DNA from 3 places in the Streptomyces sp. NPDC049887 genome. Region 2 is predicted to be linked to each of the others. Evidence: riboswitches for the same ligand, from Rfam matches in the RefSeq annotation. Region 2 holds a riboswitch; each other region holds the start of a gene.

Region 1 (5,840 bases), on a different contig from region 2:
CCGCAGGGCCCCGCGGCGCCCCCGTGCTCGCCGCAGATCGCAGCGGATCGCAGCGGATGCCGACCTCTCTCAGACCGTCAGAGCTTCTCCACCGGCGCGTACCTCAGCAGCAGCCGCTTCGGCTTGGCGTCGCCGAAGTCGATCGTGGCCTGGGCGTCCGCACCCGAGCCCGTCACCGCCATCACCGTCCCCAGCCCGAACTGGTCGTGGGTGACGCGGTCGCCCACGGCCAGGGCGATCACGGGCTTGTCCGTCGTCCGCCGGGTGGCGAACCCCGAAGGACCGGAGCGGGAGCGGGACGACGAGAGCGCCGAGGCGATGCCGGACGTGGGCCCCGCGGGCGCCGCCACCGGGCCCGTCCGCTTCCACTGCAGGTGAGCGTCCGGGATCTCCTCGAGGAAGCGCGAGGGCGGGTTGTAGGCGGGCTGACCCCAGGCGCTGCGCATCGATGAACGCGTCAGGTAGAGGCGCTCGCGGGCACGGGTGATCCCCACGTACGCCAGACGGCGCTCCTCCTCCAGCTCCTTGGTCTGACCGAGCGCCCGCATGTGCGGGAAGACGCCGTCCTCCATGCCGGTGAGGAACACGACGGGGAACTCCAGGCCCTTCGCCGTGTGCAGGGTCATCAGCGTGATGACGCCGCTGCCCTCCTCGTCCTCGTCGGGGATCTGGTCGGAGTCGGCGACCAGCGCGACCTGCTCCAGGAACTCGGCGAGCGTGCCCGTCCCCTCCTCGGCGCCCCGATCCTGCTCGAACTCCAGGGCCACCGCAGCGAGTTCCTGGAGGTTCTCGATACGGGTCTCGTCCTGGGGGTCGGTGGATGCCTGCAGTTCGGCGAGGTAGCCGGTCCGCTCCAGCACGGCCTCCAGCACGACCGCGGGACCCGCGCCCGAGTCGACGATCGTGCGCAGCTCCTCCATGAGCGTGTTGAAGCGCTTCACGGCGTTGGCGGAGCGCGCGGCCATGCCGTACGCCTCGTCGACGCGGCGCAGCGCCTGCGGGAACGTGATCCTCTCCCGCAGGGCGAGCGCGTCGACCATCGCCTCGGCGCGCTCGCCGATGCCGCGCTTCGGGACGTTCAGGATCCGCCGCAGCGGCACGTTGTCCTCGGGGTTGGCGAGGACCCGGAGGTACGCGAGGACGTCGCGGACCTCCTTGCGTTCGTAGAAGCGCACCCCGCCGACGACCTTGTACGGCAGGCCGACGCGGATGAAGATCTCCTCGAAGACACGGGACTGGGCGTTGGTCCGGTAGAAGACCGCAACGTCCCCGGCCCTGGCCTCGCCCGCGTCCGTCAGCCGGTCGATCTCGTCGGCGACGAACTGGGCCTCGTCGTGCTCGGTGTCCGCGACGTAGCCGGTGATGTGCGCTCCGGCGCCCGCGTTCGTCCACAGGTTCTTGGGACGACGGCTCTCGTTGCGCTCGATCACGGCGTTGGCGGCGGAGAGGATCGTCTGGGACGAGCGGTAGTTCTGCTCGAGCAGGATCGTGGTCGCGTCCGGGTAGTCCTCCTCGAACTGGAGGATGTTGCGGATCGTGGCGCCGCGGAACGCGTAGATCGACTGGTCGGCGTCGCCCACCACGCACAGCTCGGCGGGGCCGAGGTCGTCGTAGCCCGTCCCGACCAGCTCGCGCACGAGCGTGTACTGGGCGTGGTTGGTGTCCTGGTACTCGTCGACCAGGACATGGCGGAACCGGCGCCTGTAGTGCTCGGCGACGTCCGGGAACGCCTGGAGCAGATGGACCGTGGTCATGATGATGTCGTCGAAGTCCAGCGCGTTGGCCTCGCGGAGGCGTGCCTGGTACATCCGGTACGCCTCGGCCAGCGTCTTCTCGAAACCTCCCCCGGAGCCTTCGGCCTGGGCGGTCCCCCCACCAACCCGGTCGGCGAAGGTCTCCTCGTCGATCAGCTCGTTCTTCAGGTTCGAGATCTTGGCACTGAACGACTTCGGCGGGTACCGCTTCGGGTCGAGGTCCAGATCGCGGCAGACCAGTGCCATCAGCCGCTTGGAGTCGGCGGCGTCGTAGATCGAGAAGGACGACGTGAAGCCGAGCCTCTTGCTCTCCCGGCGCAGTATGCGGACGCACGCGCTGTGGAAGGTGGAGACCCACATGGCGCGGGCGCGTGGGCCGACGAGCTGCTCGACGCGCTCCTTCATCTCGCCCGCGGCCTTGTTGGTGAAGGTGATGGCCAGTATCTGGCCGGGGTGGACGTCGCGGGTCGCCAGCAGATGGGCGATCCGGTGGGTCAGCACCCGGGTCTTGCCGGAGCCGGCGCCGGCGACGATGAGCAGCGGCGATCCCGTGTGGACGACGGCGGCGCGCTGCTGCTCGTTCAGCCCGTCGAGCAGGGCCGCCGGGTCGATGACGGGGCGCGGGGCCCCGTTGCGGTAGTGGGCGTCCCCGGACGGGGGCACGTCGAACCTGCCCTCGAAGAGGTCGTGCGGGACCTCGTCCGCGGGCAGGTGCTCGTCGTCCTCCGGTGGCGGGGGGTCCTCCGGGGCCGGGGTGCGCTGGAGGTCCGCCAGGAAACTGTCGTCAAAGAGGCTGCTCATCGCTCTCCGAGTCTAGGCGGCCCCACGGACAGCCCGCCGCCGCCTTCGCGGGAATCACCATCGGACACCTCCAGTCATGACACGGACACATAGCGCCAAGGTCACGAAAATGTATCGGGCATATCGACCACTCTCCTTCACAGCAGCACCACACTTTGGCTAGCGTGCTCGCCCAGGCGGCCCGTACCCCCTTCGACGAACCACGTCGGCCGGGCAGCCGCGCCGAATCCGTGCTCCTCACAGAGGACTTCGGAACCGGGGACCCACTCAGAAAGCACAACCGGGGTGAATCGGGCCTGGTTTCACCTGGTCCGTAGGGCAAACCTTCCGTTCCGTCCGAACCCGACAGCTAACCCGGTAGGCGTTCCACGGAAGGAGATGCCGGCCTTGGCGTCGCACCGCAAGCCGCGCAGCCGCACACGTACGAACACACCTGCCGTCGGGTTCACGACGGCCGCGATAGCGGGGGTCTCGCTCCTCTCGGCCCAGAATGCGACAGCCGACCCGAAGCCCAGCATCGAAGAAGTCCAGAAGAAGGTCGACGACCTCTACCGCCAGGCGGGTTCGTCGACCCAGGAGTACAACAAGGCGAAGGAGTCCGCCGAACAGCAGCGCCGCAAGGTGGACCGGGCCCTCGACGAGGCCGCCGAGCGCACGGAGGCGCTCAACGAGTCCCGGCGCGCCCTCGGCAGCTACGCGGCCGCCCAGTACCGCACCGGCGCCGTCACCCCGACCGCCGCACTGCTCTTCGCCGACAACCCGCAGTCCTACGCCGACCAGACACAACTGATGGACCGGCTGACCGAGCAGCAGCGCGGCGCCATCGCCGACTACGAGACCCAGCGGGCCGAGGCGGCGAAGCAGCGCGCCCAGGCCACCCGGAGCCTGGAGACCCTCACGGACTCACAGGAGTCGCTGCGCGCCAGGAAGCAGGCCGTCCAGAAGAAGCTCGCCGAGGCGCGGGAGCTGCTGTCGCAGCTGACCGCAGAGGAGCGGGCCCGGCTCGCCGAACTCGAGCGCAAGAAGGAGGAGGAGGCCCGCCGGAAGGCCGAGGCGAGGGCCAAGGCGGAAGCCGAGGCCGAGGCCGAACGGCAGCTCCAGGAGCGTGAGCGGCAGGAGCGCGAACAGACGGGCACCGGCGCGGAATCCGGCTCGGGTACGGGGACGACCTCCGGAACGACCGGCGGCACGTACGCGGCCAAGGCCGAGAAGGTGCTGTCCTTCGCGCGCGCCCAGATCGGCAAGCCGTACGTCTGGGGCGCGACGGGCCCGAGCTCGTTCGACTGCTCCGGGCTCACCCAGGCCGCCTGGCGCGCGGCGGGCGTCGACCTCCCCCGGACGACCTGGGACCAGGTGAAGGCCGGACAGAGCGTGGCGACGGCCGATCTGCTCCCGGGCGACCTGGTCTTCTTCTACGACGACATCAGCCACGTCGGGATCTACATCGGCGACGGCAAGATGATCCACGCCCCCAAGCCGGGCGCGAACGTCCGCGAGGAGTCGATCTACTACATGCCGATCCACGGCAGCGTCCGGCCCGCGTAGCGTTCTCGCGGGCCGGTGACCCACGACAACCGCCCCACGGAGTCACGCACTCGCGCCGCGACGCCCTTCGGGACAGGGGGTTGCGGCGCGAGCCGTGCACGGGCCCGGACCACTCAGGTCCACAGGGTCGCGATGAGGACGTTCGCCAGGGTCAGGCCGCCGACCGCCGCGAACACCCCCTTGTCCACGGTCTCCTCGTCCCGCTTGACGTAGACGAGCGCCAGGATCACCACGAGCACGGCGAGCTTGATACCGATCTTGAGGTTGTTCACGGGCTGGCCGTCCGCCTGGTTCAGTCCCACCAGCGCCACACCCGTCACCAGCATGGTCAGCGCGCCGTGCAGCATCCCGGGCGTGAAGCGCGCCGCCCCCGCCCCCATCGCCTTCATCTGCGTGAGGAAACCGCCGAGCAGCGCGGCGATGCCGATGATGTGAAGGGCGACGAAGACATTGATGAGTACGTCCATGGCACCGGAGCCTAGCCGGACGGTCCCAAAGCGAACCCACGCGGTCCTTCTCATGCCAATTCCGTTCATGGCGCCACTTCGCGGTGACCGAGAGCTCTAGCGTCCTCACCCAGGTGGTCGGCTCCACCACCGTCCGCACCCGGACGGCCGCCGGCCGCCCCCGCCGGAAGAGCCGGTGGCGGGCCGCTCCCCCTGTGCGGTCCGCCGCCGGTCCCCGTACCGGCGGGCCCCTACGGAAGGACAGGCCCTCGTGGCAGCGCACCGCAAGCCCAGGCAGCGCACGCTTCCCGGCACCGCCGCACGCCTCTCCGCCACTCTCGCGCTCGCCGGTGCGGCCACCACCACCGCCTTCGAGGGCGCCGCGCAGGCCGAGCCGGTGCCCACCGCGGACGAGGTCCGGGCCGGAGCCGACCGGCTGTACCAGGAAGCGGAGGCCGAGACCGAGAAGTACAACGGGGCGAAGGAGAAGGCCGATACGGCGCTGAGGGAGGCCGGGGAACTCCGCGACGAGGCCGCCCGGCGCACGGAGCGCCTGAACGCCTCCCGCGACGCGCTGGGTTCCTTCGCGAGGGCGCAGTACCGGGCGGGCGGCCTCGATCCCGCCCTGCGGCTCGTCCTCGACTCCGACCCCGCGCGGTACCTCGCGGGCGCCGAGCTGACCGAGCGGGTCGGTGACCGCCGGACCGCGGCCCTCGCCGCGCTGCGGCGGCAGACGAGAGAGCTCGAGCAGGTGCGCGCCGAGGCCGGTGAGCGGCTGGCCGAGTTCGAGGAGCAGCGGGCCCGCGTGGCCCACCACCGCGCGGTGGTGCGGAAGAAGCTGGCCGCGGCCCAGGCCCTGCTGGCGCGACTCACCGCCGAAGAGCGCGCGGCCCACGCCGGGCGGGACGGCACCGCCGCGGGCCGCGCGGACCGCGGCACGGTCCGCACCGGACCCGCCGTCGCCGCGCCCAACCCCCGTGCCGCACAGGCCGTCGCCTACGCGTACGGGGCCCTCGGCAAGCCCTACGTCTGGGGCGCGACGGGGCCGTCCGCCTTCGACTGCTCGGGGCTGACCCAGGCCGCCTGGCGCTCCGCCGGGGTGGCGCTGCCGCGCACCACGTACAGCCAGATCGACGCGGGGCAGCGGGTTCCGAGGTCCCGGCTGGCGCCGGGAGACCTGGTGTTCTTCTACTCCGGCGTCTCGCACGTGGGTCTGTACATCGGTGGTGGCCAAATGATCCACGCCCCTCGTCCGGGAGCGCCGGTACGGATCGCGCCGATCGACCAGATGCCC
Region 2 (5,840 bases):
CCCCCGACACCCCGGACATCGAGGAGCACGGCGGATGAGCAACGAGTTCGACCTCACGAAGCTGCTCGCGGAGCGTGGCGGCGAACGGTACGGGCTGCACGGCCGGTATCTCAACCACCAACTGCCCCGGATGCTCCGGACCATCGGCTTCGACAAGGTGTACGAGCGTGGGGAGGGCGCCCACTTCTGGGACGCGGAGGGCAACGACTACCTCGACATGCTCTCGGGGTTCGGCGTGATGGGCCTCGGCCGGCACCACCCGGTCGTCCGCAAGGCGCTCCACGACGTCCTGGACGCCTCCCTCGCCGATCTGACCCGCTTCGACTGTCCGCCCCTGCCCGGACTGCTGGCCGAGAGGCTGCTCGCCCACAGCCCCCACCTGGACCGGGTCTTCTTCTGCAACAGCGGTACGGAAGCCGTGGAGACGGCCCTGAAGTTCGCCCGGTACGCGACCGGCCGGCCCCGGATCCTGTACTGCGGCCACGCCTTCCACGGGTTGACGGCCGGCTCGCTGTCGGTCAACGGTGAGGCGGGATTCCGCGACGGATTCGCCCCTCTGCTCCCGGACACCGCGGTGGAACTCGGGGACCTGTCGGCGCTGGAGCGGGAACTGGCACACGGCGACGTGGCCGCGTTCGTCGTGGAGCCGATCCAGGGCAAGGGCGTGCACGAGGCACCCCCGGGGTTCCTGAGCGCCGCTCAGGAGCTGCTGCACCGGCACGGGGCGCTGCTGATCGCCGACGAGGTGCAGACCGGTCTGGGCAGGACCGGGGACTTCTACGCCTACCAGCACGAGGACGGCGTCGAGCCCGATCTGGTCTGTGTCGCCAAGGCCCTGTCGGGGGGCTATGTGCCGGTCGGCGCGGCCCTGGGCAAGGACTGGATCTTCAGGAAGGTCTACTCGTCGATGGACCGGGTGCTGGTGCACTCGGCGAGTTTCGGCTCCAACGCCCAGGCCATGGCGGCCGGTCTCGCCGTGCTGTCGGTGATCGAGGACGAGCAGGTCGTCGCGAACGCCAGGGCCACCGGGGACCTGCTGCGGACGCGGCTCGCCGCGCTCGTCGGCCGTTACGAACTGCTCCACGAGGTCCGCGGGCGCGGACTGATGATCGGGATCGAGTTCGGCAGACCGTCGTCGCTGAAGCTCCGCAGCCGCTGGACGATGCTGCAGGCGGCCCGCAAGGGGCTGTTCGCCCAGATGGTGGTCGTGCCCCTGCTGCAGCGGCACCGCATCCTCACCCAGGTCTCCGGCGACCGGCTGGAAGTGATCAAGCTGATTCCGCCGTTGATCATCGGCGAACCGGAGGTGGACCGGTTCGTCGAGGCCTTCACCGCCGTCATGGACGACGCGCACGGCGGCAGCGGGCTGATGTGGGACTTCGGCAGGACCCTCGTCAAGCAGGCGGTCGCCGGTCGCTGAACGGCCGGATCGCGGACGTCACGGCCCCGGCAGCCGCAAGGTCACCGGGCGGCGCGTGGCCCGCCAGGCGCGTTCCCGCCGTGCAGGTGCCGCGGGGGCGGCTGCGGACCGGCCGCCCGCCGCCGCTCAGACCGCCCCGTCGACCAGCCGCCCACGGAGGCGCTCCCGCGTCGCGCCGGTGAGGCCGAGGCCGTCCTGGAGATAGCGCTCGGTGCTGCCCCAGACCTCCTCCATGGTCTCGAACGCCGCCGCCAGGTACTCGGCGCGGGCGTCGAACAGAGGGCTCAGCAACTCCATCACCTCGGGTGACATCCCGGCCGGGGAGCTGTCGCTGCGACGCACCTTGTAGCGCCGGTGCGGGTCGTTCGACTTGAGGTAGTCCGCCTCGATGGCGTCCCGCTCGACCCCCACGGCCAGCAACGAGACGGCGATGGACAGGCCCGCCCGGTCCTTGCCCGCGGCGCAGTGCATCAGCGCCGGCGTGCTGTCCTCGGCCAGTGCGTGCAGGACGCGGCTGTGCTCGGCGGTGCGCTCCTTGATGATCAGGCGGTAGGAGGCGACCATCCGCCCCGCCGCCTGGCCGTCGTCGAGGATCGACTTCAGCTGGTCGAGGTCGCCGTCCCGCACCATCCGCCAGAACTCGGCCCCGTCGGCCGGGTCGGACAGCGGGATATTGACGTTGCGCACCCCGGCGAGTTCGACGTCCGGGCCCTCCAGCCGCTGGTCCGCGGAATTGCGGAAGTCGAAGATCGTGTGGAGCCCGAGCGAGGAGAGGAAGGCCGCGTCGGTGTCCGTCGCGTGCGCGAGATGGCCGCTGCGGAACAGCCGTCCGTACCGCACGCGCCGTCCGTCCACGGTCGGCAGTCCGCCCACGTCCCGGAAGTTGCGCACACCGGACAGCTCGGGTTCGGTCGACGGGGTCTGGGGCAGCTGCTGAGTCACGGGGGCTCCTCCGTGTCTGCGGTCGGCACTGCTCGCCGACGAGGGCGCGGTATTGACACTACGACATCGATTCCTCAGGCAATCATCTCGACCCGTGTGTGCCGGGCCGTTGCCCGCCGTCGAACTCCCCCCGACGATGTGCGGAGTTGTCGGAGTCCGAGAGGTCCGGATCACCGAGAAGGTCGGCGACGGCCGAATCCGGCTTCTGTCCGGCGCGAGGGGCAGCTGCGCACGGTTCCCGACCGATCGGGTCGAACTCCTTCTTCCACACCGGCGGGCCGCACATCGAGCCGGACGACGCGGCCGCGGAGGACTCGGCGGGGTGCCGGCGGCGGCGACGGGCGTGCGGCTCCTCGTGGCCGACGGCGCCCGGCTCGGGCGGGGGACGGGGGAGCGGGCCGGAACGGGGCACCGGACCCCGAACCCGGACCGCTACCCCGGCGGCCCCAGCCGCTCCCCGGGTGGGGCAGACCACCGCAATTCGGGGGTTGTGGGAATGGAATTCCGGCCGGACGAGTGAAAGATGTTTTTCTGCGACACTCGCGCCCTTGAATGTATTGCGTCCGCAATGAGTGTTGTGTCCGAATTGGCTGCTTTAGGGTGGGCGCGCCCTGATTGGTAATGGGGGTGGCGTCCACCCGTGAGCGGAATCATATCCGTGACGTTCCGTGCGGCGGGCGACGGCCCAACTCCCTTGTCCGCGTGGAAATCGAAGATCCGTGATCCACGGAGTGTGACCGGGAAATGTGTGCCGATATCCGGCAGGTCGATTCCCGGTGGAAATGACGGCTTGTTCGCACCGACCCGGCTCCCTTACGGTCACCGCAATCCGGTCGGAACGCCTAATCCTGCCGCCGTCCGGAATATCGCACCCACCCACATGTGGCAGGAGCGGGGGACCCAGGTACTGCGCCGTTCCGTGACCCCGGACGGCTCGGGGTGAAGCCGCGCCCACGGCGCGGCCGGGCAGCTCCAGCCCGAACCCGACAGCTCACCTCGCAGGCGGCGGAGAGGAATGCGCCATGCCCGGTAAGGGGAAGCACCGCCGTCCGAGGACCAGCCCGTTCAGGCGCGGATTCGTCGCTGCCGGTACGGGCGGGGCCGCCATCGCCATCCCGTTCGTCGGTGCCGCCGGCGCGAACGCCGCCGGGCAGTCCGCGCCCGCCGCCGGGCACGCCGTTCCGACCGTGCACCAGGCCGTCGTCCCCCAGGCGCCGCAGGCCGGCAAGGCGGTCGAGACCTACACCGTCGTGGCGGGTGACCACCTGTCGAAGATCGCCGCCGAGCAGGATGTCACGGGCGGCTGGAAGAAGCTCTACGCCGACAACCGTGCCGCCGTCGGTGAGAACCCGTCGCTGATCCACCCGGGTCTGCGGCTCAGCCTCCACGCCGGGCCGAAGGCCACGGCCGACGCGAAGCCCCAGCCGAAGGCCGAGTCGAAGGCCGAGACCCCGGCGAAGGCCGACGCGAAGTCCCCGGCGAAGGCCAAGGCCGCGGCCGAGAGGCCGGCTGCCTCCACCGAGCGCGCCTCCCGCACCGCAGACCGCGGCGCCTCCGCTCCCGCGGCCGCTCCCGTCCGGGTTCCTGCCGCCGGTACCGCCGTCAACAACATCCCCTCGGGCTACTTCGCCCCGGTGGTCGGCGGCGTCAGCACCGCGTACAAGACCGCCGGTGCCATGTGGTCCAGCGGCTACCACACCGGTGTGGACTTCATCGCCCCCACCGGCACGTCGGTGAAGGCCGTCGGTCCCGGCACCGTCGTCTCCGCCGGCTGGAGCGGTGCGTACGGCAACGAGGTCGTCATCAAGCACGACGACGGCACCTACTCGCAGTACGCCCACCTCTCCCAGCTCTCCATCGCCTCCGGCGAGAGCGTCACGGGCGGCCGGCAGATCGGCCTGTCCGGCTCGACCGGCAACTCCACGGGCCCGCACCTGCACTTCGAGATCCGCACCAGCCCCGGTTACGGGTCGGACATCGACCCGCTGGCCTACCTGCGTCAGCACGGGGTCGCGATCTGACGTCGCGTCGGTACCTCGCGCGGCGTCCTCGTCCGCCGGCCCCGCGCAGGGGGCCGGCGGACGGCTCCGTTCCGGGCCCCGGCCGGGGTCGGTGCCGGATGGCGGGCGCGTCCGACGGCTATTCCCGCTTTGCCGAAAACTGACCTGGTGGTCTATATCACGCGCCGTCAAGCCCTCCCTACGGTGGCGTAGGTCACTTCTCGAGGTGAATGATGACTCGACGTGGCAGATGATTCGCGATCAAGAGCAAAGGACTTCTTCGGGTCGTACGCGGCGATCGGTGACAGCTTCACCGAGGGCGTCGGAGACCCCGGACCCGACAGCCGGTTCGTCGGCTGGGCGGACCGCCTCGCGGTCCTGCTGGACGACCGCCTACCGGAACACAACCTCCGCTACGCCAATCTCGCCGTGCGCGGCAGGCTACTCGACCAGATCGTCGAGGAGCAGGTCCCGCGCGCCAAGGAACTCGCCCCCGACCTGGTGACGTTCTGTGCCGGAGGGAACGACATCATCCGACCCGGCAGCGACCCCGACGACGTCGCCGAACGCTTCGAGCGGGCCGTCGCCGACCTCGCCGCCTCCGTGGGCACGGTGATGGTGACCACCGGCTTCGACACCCGCGGGGTGCCCGTGCTACGCCACCTCCGGGGCAAGATCGCCACGTACACGGCACACGTCCGTGCCATCGCCGATCGCCACGACTGCCCGGTCCTCGACCTCTGGTCGCTCAAGTCCGTGCAGGACAGGCGGGCCTGGGACGCCGACCGGCTGCACCTCTCGCCCGAGGGGCACACACGGGTGGCGCTGCGCGCGGCGCAGGTGCTCGGTCTGGACGTGCCCGCCGACCCGGACCAGCCGTGGCCGCCGCTGCCGCCGCGCGGCAGCCACGAAGTACGCCTCGACAACATCCAATGGGCCCGGGAGCACCTCGTGCCCTGGATCGGACGGCGGCTCCGGGGCGAATCGTCCGGTGATCACGTGGAGCCGAAGCGCCCGGACCTGCTGCCGCTCTGATCGCCCGACCCGGAGCGGGAGGGGCCCGCCCCGGAGCCCGCCACCGGGACCGACGCCGAGTCCGGGACGGAGCGCGGGCCCGGCACCGGGTCCGCGCCGTGCGGTGCCAGGCCTCGGGCGCTGCCGAAGCCGGGTACGGAGTCCGGGTACCCGGCGGGGACCCGCTCCAGGACCCCGCCCGCGAACACGTCGTACAGCGGAAGCGACTCCAGATGGACGTAGCCGATGTGGCAGTCGCACACCGCGAGCGGGCACGCCCTCGGACCCAGCGCCGCACGGTAGGAGCCGTCGTAGAGGTTGCCGAGCCCGGACCGCACGAAGTGGCAGCGCCGCACCGTGCCGTCGCCGTCCACCGAGACCACCGACTCGCCCGTGCGGCACGGCAGACCGGCCGAGCGGTGCGGGTGCCGGCTGTACGGGAAGAGGGGGTCGAGCGCCGTCCA
Region 3 (5,840 bases), on a different contig from region 2:
GTCCAGCGGGTGCTCGACGTCACCGCCGAGGAGGTGCAGGCCGTCGCCAAGGCCCGGCTGCGCCCGGACAACAGGGCCGTGCTCGTGTACGAGCCCGTCGCGCGAGCCGACGCCGGGAACGCCGAGGACAACGACGACGCAGAGGGGACGGACCAGTGACCGACGCTGCCGTGACCATGGACCTCCATCCGCAGCCGCAGCCCGGCGAGGCCAGGCCCTGGGCCTTTCCCGCCCCCGAGCGGGGCACGCTCGGCAACGGGCTGACCGTGCTGCGCTGCCACCGTCCCGGACAGCAGGTCGTGGCCGTGGAGATCTTCCTCGACGCTCCGCTGGACGCCGAGCCCGAGGGGCTGGACGGTGTCGCCACGATCATGGCCCGCGCACTGTCCGAGGGCACGGACAAGCACTCGGCCGAGGAGTTCGCCGCGGAGCTGGAGCGCTGCGGCGCCACGCTCGACTCGCACGCCGACCACCCGGGGGTGCGGATCTCCCTGGAGGTGCCGGTCTCGCGGCTGCCGAAGGCCCTCGGCCTGCTCGCCGAGGCGCTGCGCGCCCCGCTGTTCGCCGACAGCGAGGTCGAGCGGCTCGTGCGCAACCGGCTGGACGAGATCCCCCACGAGACGGCGAACCCGGCCCGCCGGGCGGCGAAGGAGCTCTCCCGGCAACTGTTCCCGCCGTCCTCACGGATGTCGCGGCCGCGGCAGGGCACGGAGGAGACCGTCGAGCGCATCGACTCCGCCGCGGTCCGGGCCTTCTACGAGGCGCACGTCCGCCCGGCCACGGCCACGGTCGTGGTCGTCGGTGACCTCGAAGGGGTGGACCTGGACGCCGTGCTGACCGACACGCTCGGCGCCTGGACGGGCGACTCGGCCGAGAGCCGCCCGATGCCGCCGATCACCGCCGACGACACGGGCCGCGTCGTCATCGTCGACCGACCCGGCGCCGTGCAGACCCAGTTGCTGATCGGCCGGATCGGCCCCGACCGTCACGACCGGGTCTGGCCCGCCCAGGTCCTGGGCACGTACTGCCTCGGCGGCACGCTCACCTCGCGCCTGGACCGCGTGCTGCGCGAGGAGAAGGGCTACACCTACGGCGTACGGGCCTTCGGCCAGGTGCTGCGTTCGGACACCCCGGCGTCGCCGGGCGGGGCCTCCGGCGCCTCGATGCTCGCCATCAGCGGCTCGGTCGACACCCCGCACACCGGTCCCGCTCTCGCCGACCTCTTCGAGGTGCTGCGCGTCCTCGCAGCGGAGGGCCTGACGGACACGGAGCGCGATGTCGCCGTGCAGAACCTGGTGGGCGTGGCGCCGCTGAAGTACGAGACGGCCGCCTCCGTGGCGGGCACGCTGGCCGACCAGGTCGAGCAGGGGCTCCCGGACGACTACCAGGCCCAGTTGTACGCGCGGCTGGCCGGGACCGGCACGGTGGAGGCGACCGCCGCGGTCGTCAACGCCTTCCCCGTGGACCGGCTCGTCACGGTCCTCGTCGGGGACGCCTCCGAGATCGAGGAGCCCGTCCGGGCGCTCGGAATCGGTGAAGTGACCGTTGTCACGGGCTGATTGACCGCCCGCGCTCCGGGGCACGTCTACGGGCCTCGTCGGTTTCACGCCGGCGGGGCCCGTTCACGTACCCGGAACGGCCTCCCCCTATGTCCGGTTTGATGGGGAGGAGTGGTGTCTGCCCTGTGGCGTGCACTACAAAGATCCGTGTCTGTTTGGTGATTGGGCGAAGATCGGCTTAGCGTCTTCTGCGCTGTCCGCCAATTGCACGCGCCGCACCCGCGGCATCGGGCAGCCATCGCCGAGTCCCCGTCCGGCGCGAGCCTGGGGAGCCGGGGACCCATATGTCCCCTGGGGTGAATCGGGTGCCTTCGCCGCCGCGCGGAGGGGCCCGTAGGAGACCTTCCTGCTCCGAACCCGTCAGCTAACCCGGTAGGCGAGAAGGAAGGAAAGGATCAGCCACTTCATGGCGTTCACCCGTGCCACCGGGAAGCACCGTGGTCCGAGCCGCCTGTCGCGCAAGAGCGCGGGCGTCGCCTCCGTCGCGGCCATCGCCACCACCGGCGTCATCGGCACTCTCGCCTCCCCGGCCTTCGCCGCCGAGGCCGACGTCTCCGCCCCCGTCGAGGACACCGGCCTGACCCAGGCCGTCGCAGCCGACTCGCTCGCCGAACAGATCGACGCCCAGGCGGAGGCCCAGCAGCAGGAGGCCGCCCTGGTCGCCGCCCAGGAGAAGGCCGAGGCCGAGGCCAAGCGCAAGGCCGAGATCCGGGTGAAGGCCGCCCGTGACGCCGCGGAGCGTGCCGCCCGTGAGGCCGAGCGCAAGCGGCTGATGACGTACACGCTCCCGGTCGCCGGCTCCTATGTGAGCACCGACTACCACGCCGGGGGCGCCCAGTGGTCGTCCGGCAGCCACACCGGCGTCGACTTCCACGCCGCCTCCGGCACCGAGGTCGTCGCCGTCGGCATGGGCACCGTCGTGGAGGCCGGCTGGGGCGGCGCCTACGGCAACAACGTCGTCCTGCGCATGCACGACGGCACCTACACGCAGTACGGACACCTGTCCTCGATCAGCGTCTCGGTCGGCCAGCAGGTCACTCCGGGTCAGCAGATCGGCCTCTCCGGATCGACCGGGAACTCCTCCGGTCCGCACCTCCACTTCGAGGCCCGCACCGGCGAGGACTACGGCTCGGACATCGACCCGGTCTCGTACCTCCGCTCGCACGGTGTCCGCGTCTGACGCGCACTCGCCTCCGGCCCCGGCTCCCCTCCGAGCCGGGGCTTTCGGCGTATTCAGGCCAAAAGATATCCATGAATTACCATGGGTCTTCGGAAATTCCGGCCACCTGCCATAGAGTCACCGAAACAGACGTCGCTCGACGGGGTTTCGCGGCGATTAAAGCGGAGGTTCGGTATGCGCATTCCCGCGCGCTCGGTGTGCACGGCGATCCGCGACGACATCGTCTCCGGTGTGTTCGAGCGCGGCAGCCGCCTCACCGAGGAGCAGCTGGCGCGACGCTACGGCGTCTCGCGCGTCCCGGTCCGGGAGGCGCTGCGCACCCTTGAGTCGGAGGGTTTCGTCGTCACCCGCAGGCACGCCGGAGCGTGCGTGGCCGAGCCCACCGAGCAGGAGGCCGCCGACCTGCTGGAGATCCGGCTGCTGCTGGAGCCCCTGGGTGCAGCCCGGGCCGCCCAGCGGCGCACCGAGGCGCACCTCAAGGTGTTGCGCGGGCTGGTCAGACTCGGTCAGGACCGGGCCAGGCGCGGTCAGGGCGAGGACCTGCGCTCGCTCGGCGCCTGGTTCCACGAGACCCTGGCCCAGGCGTGCGGGAGCCCGGGGCTCACCGCGTTGCTGACCCAGCTCCGGTACAAGATCGCGTGGATGTACGCGGTCGAGCGGCCCGTCCGTCCCGTCGAGGCGTGGGCGGAGCACGGGGCGATCGTGGACGCGGTGGCGCGCGGCGACGCCGAGCGTGCCCGCGCGCTCACCGCGCTGCACGCCGAGCGGACGACGAGTGCGCACCGGCTGCGGATCCCCGCAGGCGTGAGGGTTTCGCAACATTCCGTAAACACGGCGGGTGACCGCACTTAACATTCGCGCCGTATACAAAGAGGGACATTGCGTGCCGGGGGCTTTTCCTGCTGCCGAAGAAACAGCCAGGACTAATTCCGGGGGGAAATGTGCGGGCCTCGGTGCCGGAAATCTCCGGCACCGAGGCCCGCACATGAATTCATCGGTTTCAGACGGTCTCAGGAAGCTCCTCGAGGCCCTCGGCCACGAGCTTCGCCAGACGCTCCAGGGCGGCTTCCGCGCCCTCCGCGTCCGAGGCGAGCACGATCTCCTCGCCGCCCTGCGCGCCGAGGCCGAGCACCGCGAGCATCGAGGCGGCGTTGACCGGGGTGCCACCGGCCTTGGCGATCGTGACCGGAACGCCGGAAGCCGTGGCGGCACGAACGAAGATGGACGCGGGGCGGGCGTGCAGGCCCTCGGCCCAGCCGACATTGACGCGGCGCTCAGCCATGGTGGTGCCCTTCGAGTCTCAGCGGGAAGCGTTGGCGGGTTGTCTAGACCAGTCTCTCATGGGGTGCGGAGTACCCGGCCACCGGCCCCGGCCCGTGCGGGGCCGGGATCGGCCCTCCCAGCCTGCCCTCGCACTTCGGGGAACGCGACCCGTGCCGGAGCCTTACCCTTGCCCCATGCAGACCCCGTCGGATCACGCCTACCCCGACCACTGGGAAGCCGACGTGGTGCTGCGTGACGGTGGCACCGCGCACATCAGGCCCATCACCACCGAGGACGCCGAGCGGCTCGTCAGTTTCTACGAACAGGTCTCGGACGAGTCCAAGTACTACCGGTTCTTCGCACCCTACCCACGGCTGTCTGCCAAGGACGTGCACCGGTTCACGCACCACGACTACGTGGACCGGGTGGGTCTCGCGGTGACCGTCGGCGGCCAGTTCATCGCGACCGTCCGCTACGACCGCATCAACGCGCAGGGCCTGCCGGCGTCCGCCCCGGCGGACGAGGCCGAGGTCGCCTTCCTGGTGCAGGACGCCCACCAGGGTCGGGGTGTCGCCTCCACCCTGCTGGAACACATCGCGGCCGTCGCGCGGGAGCGCGGGATCAGACGGTTCGCGGCGGAGGTGCTGCCCGCCAACAACAAAATGATCAAGGTTTTCACCGACGCCGGATACACCCAGCGGCGCAGCTTCGAGGACGGCTCCGTCCACCTCACGCTCGACCTCGAACCGACGGCCCGGTCCCTCGCGGTCCAGCGCGCCCGAGAACAGCGGGCCGAGGCCCGCTCCGTCCAGCGCCTCCTGGCACCCCGCTCGGTCGCGGTGATCGGCGCCGGTCGTGCCCCCGGCGGGGTGGGCCGAGCCGTCCTGCGGAATCTGGTCGACGCCGGGTACACCGGGCGCACGTACGCGGTGAACCGTTCGCTGGTCCTCGACATGGACGAGATCGACGGGGTCGCCGCCCACCGCTCGGTGGGGGAGATCGTCGCGGCGACCGGCGAGCCCGTGGACCTGGCGGTCGTCGCCGTCCCCGCCGAACGCGTGCCCGAGGTCGTCGCCGACTGCGGCGAGCACGGCGTGCAGGGACTCGTCGTGCTCGCCGCGGGGTACGCGGAGAGCGGCCCGGAAGGGCTGGAACGGCAGCGTGAACTGGTACGCCAGGCGCGCTCGTACGGCATGCGGATCATCGGGCCGAACGCGTTCGGGATCATCAACACCGCGGACGGCGTGCGGCTCAACGCCTCACTCGCGCCGGAGTCGCCCGCGCGCGGCCGGACCGGGCTGTTCACCCAGTCCGGCGCCATCGGCATAGCACTCCTCAGCGGACTGCACCGGCGGGGCACCGGGCTGTCGTCGTTCGTCTCCGCGGGCAACCGGGCCGACGTGTCCGGCAACGACATCCTCCAGTACTGGTACGACGACCCGGACACCGACGTCGTCCTGCTCTACCTCGAATCGATCGGCAACCCGCGGAAGTTCACCCGGCTCGCGCGGCGCACGGCGGAGGTGAAACCCGTGGTCGTGGTGAAGGGCGCCCGGCACACCGGCAGCGCTCCGCCGGGACACGCGGTGCCGACGACCCGGGTGCCGCACGCGACGGTCTCGGAGCTGCTGAGGCAGGCCGGGGTGATCCGCGTCGACACCGTCACCGAGCTCGTCGACGCCGGGGCGCTGCTGGCGAGCCAGCCGCTGCCCGCGGGGCCCCGGGTGGCCATCCTGGGCAACTCCGAGTCGCTGGGCCTGCTGACGTACGACGCCTGCCTGACGGAAGGGCTGCGGCCGCTGCGGCCGCGCGACCTGACGACGGCCGCGACGCCGGAC

The links. Region 2 has a riboswitch for cyclic di-AMP ahead of AB0J10_RS18190 (LysM peptidoglycan-binding domain-containing M23 family metallopeptidase). Riboswitches for the same ligand answer to the same signal wherever they lie in the genome.
Region 1: it holds a riboswitch for cyclic di-AMP, as region 2 does, so the genes downstream of both, AB0J10_RS25365 (NlpC/P60 family protein) here and AB0J10_RS18190 (LysM peptidoglycan-binding domain-containing M23 family metallopeptidase) in region 2, are expected to answer to the same signal.
Region 3: it holds a riboswitch for cyclic di-AMP, as region 2 does, so the genes downstream of both, AB0J10_RS07800 (M23 family metallopeptidase) here and AB0J10_RS18190 (LysM peptidoglycan-binding domain-containing M23 family metallopeptidase) in region 2, are expected to answer to the same signal.

What each region holds. Positions count from the first base shown of each region.
Region 1 covers NZ_JBFAMM010000023.1:86,144-91,983, reverse strand. The annotation lists gene pcrA (DNA helicase PcrA) at 78-2,555, opposite strand; cyclic di-AMP (ydaO/yuaA leader) riboswitch at 2,766-2,935, shown strand; gene AB0J10_RS25365 (NlpC/P60 family protein) at 2,934-4,100, shown strand; gene AB0J10_RS25360 (hypothetical protein) at 4,214-4,567, opposite strand; gene AB0J10_RS25355 (NlpC/P60 family protein) at 4,818-5,840, shown strand, end outside.
Region 2 covers NZ_JBFAMM010000013.1:128,544-134,383, reverse strand. The annotation lists gene AB0J10_RS18205 (hypothetical protein) at 1-38, shown strand, start outside; gene AB0J10_RS18200 (aspartate aminotransferase family protein) at 35-1,420, shown strand; gene AB0J10_RS18195 (tyrosine-protein phosphatase) at 1,547-2,362, opposite strand; cyclic di-AMP (ydaO/yuaA leader) riboswitch at 3,226-3,380, shown strand; gene AB0J10_RS18190 (LysM peptidoglycan-binding domain-containing M23 family metallopeptidase) at 3,385-4,383, shown strand; gene AB0J10_RS18185 (SGNH/GDSL hydrolase family protein) at 4,606-5,397, shown strand; gene AB0J10_RS18180 (STM4011 family radical SAM protein) at 5,358-5,840, opposite strand, start outside.
Region 3 covers NZ_JBFAMM010000005.1:9,968-15,807, forward strand. The annotation lists gene AB0J10_RS07790 (pitrilysin family protein) at 1-159, shown strand, start outside; gene AB0J10_RS07795 (pitrilysin family protein) at 156-1,559, shown strand; cyclic di-AMP (ydaO/yuaA leader) riboswitch at 1,789-1,952, shown strand; gene AB0J10_RS07800 (M23 family metallopeptidase) at 1,966-2,739, shown strand; gene AB0J10_RS07805 (GntR family transcriptional regulator) at 2,914-3,591, shown strand; gene AB0J10_RS07810 (HPr family phosphocarrier protein) at 3,740-4,021, opposite strand; gene AB0J10_RS07815 (GNAT family N-acetyltransferase) at 4,197-5,840, shown strand, end outside.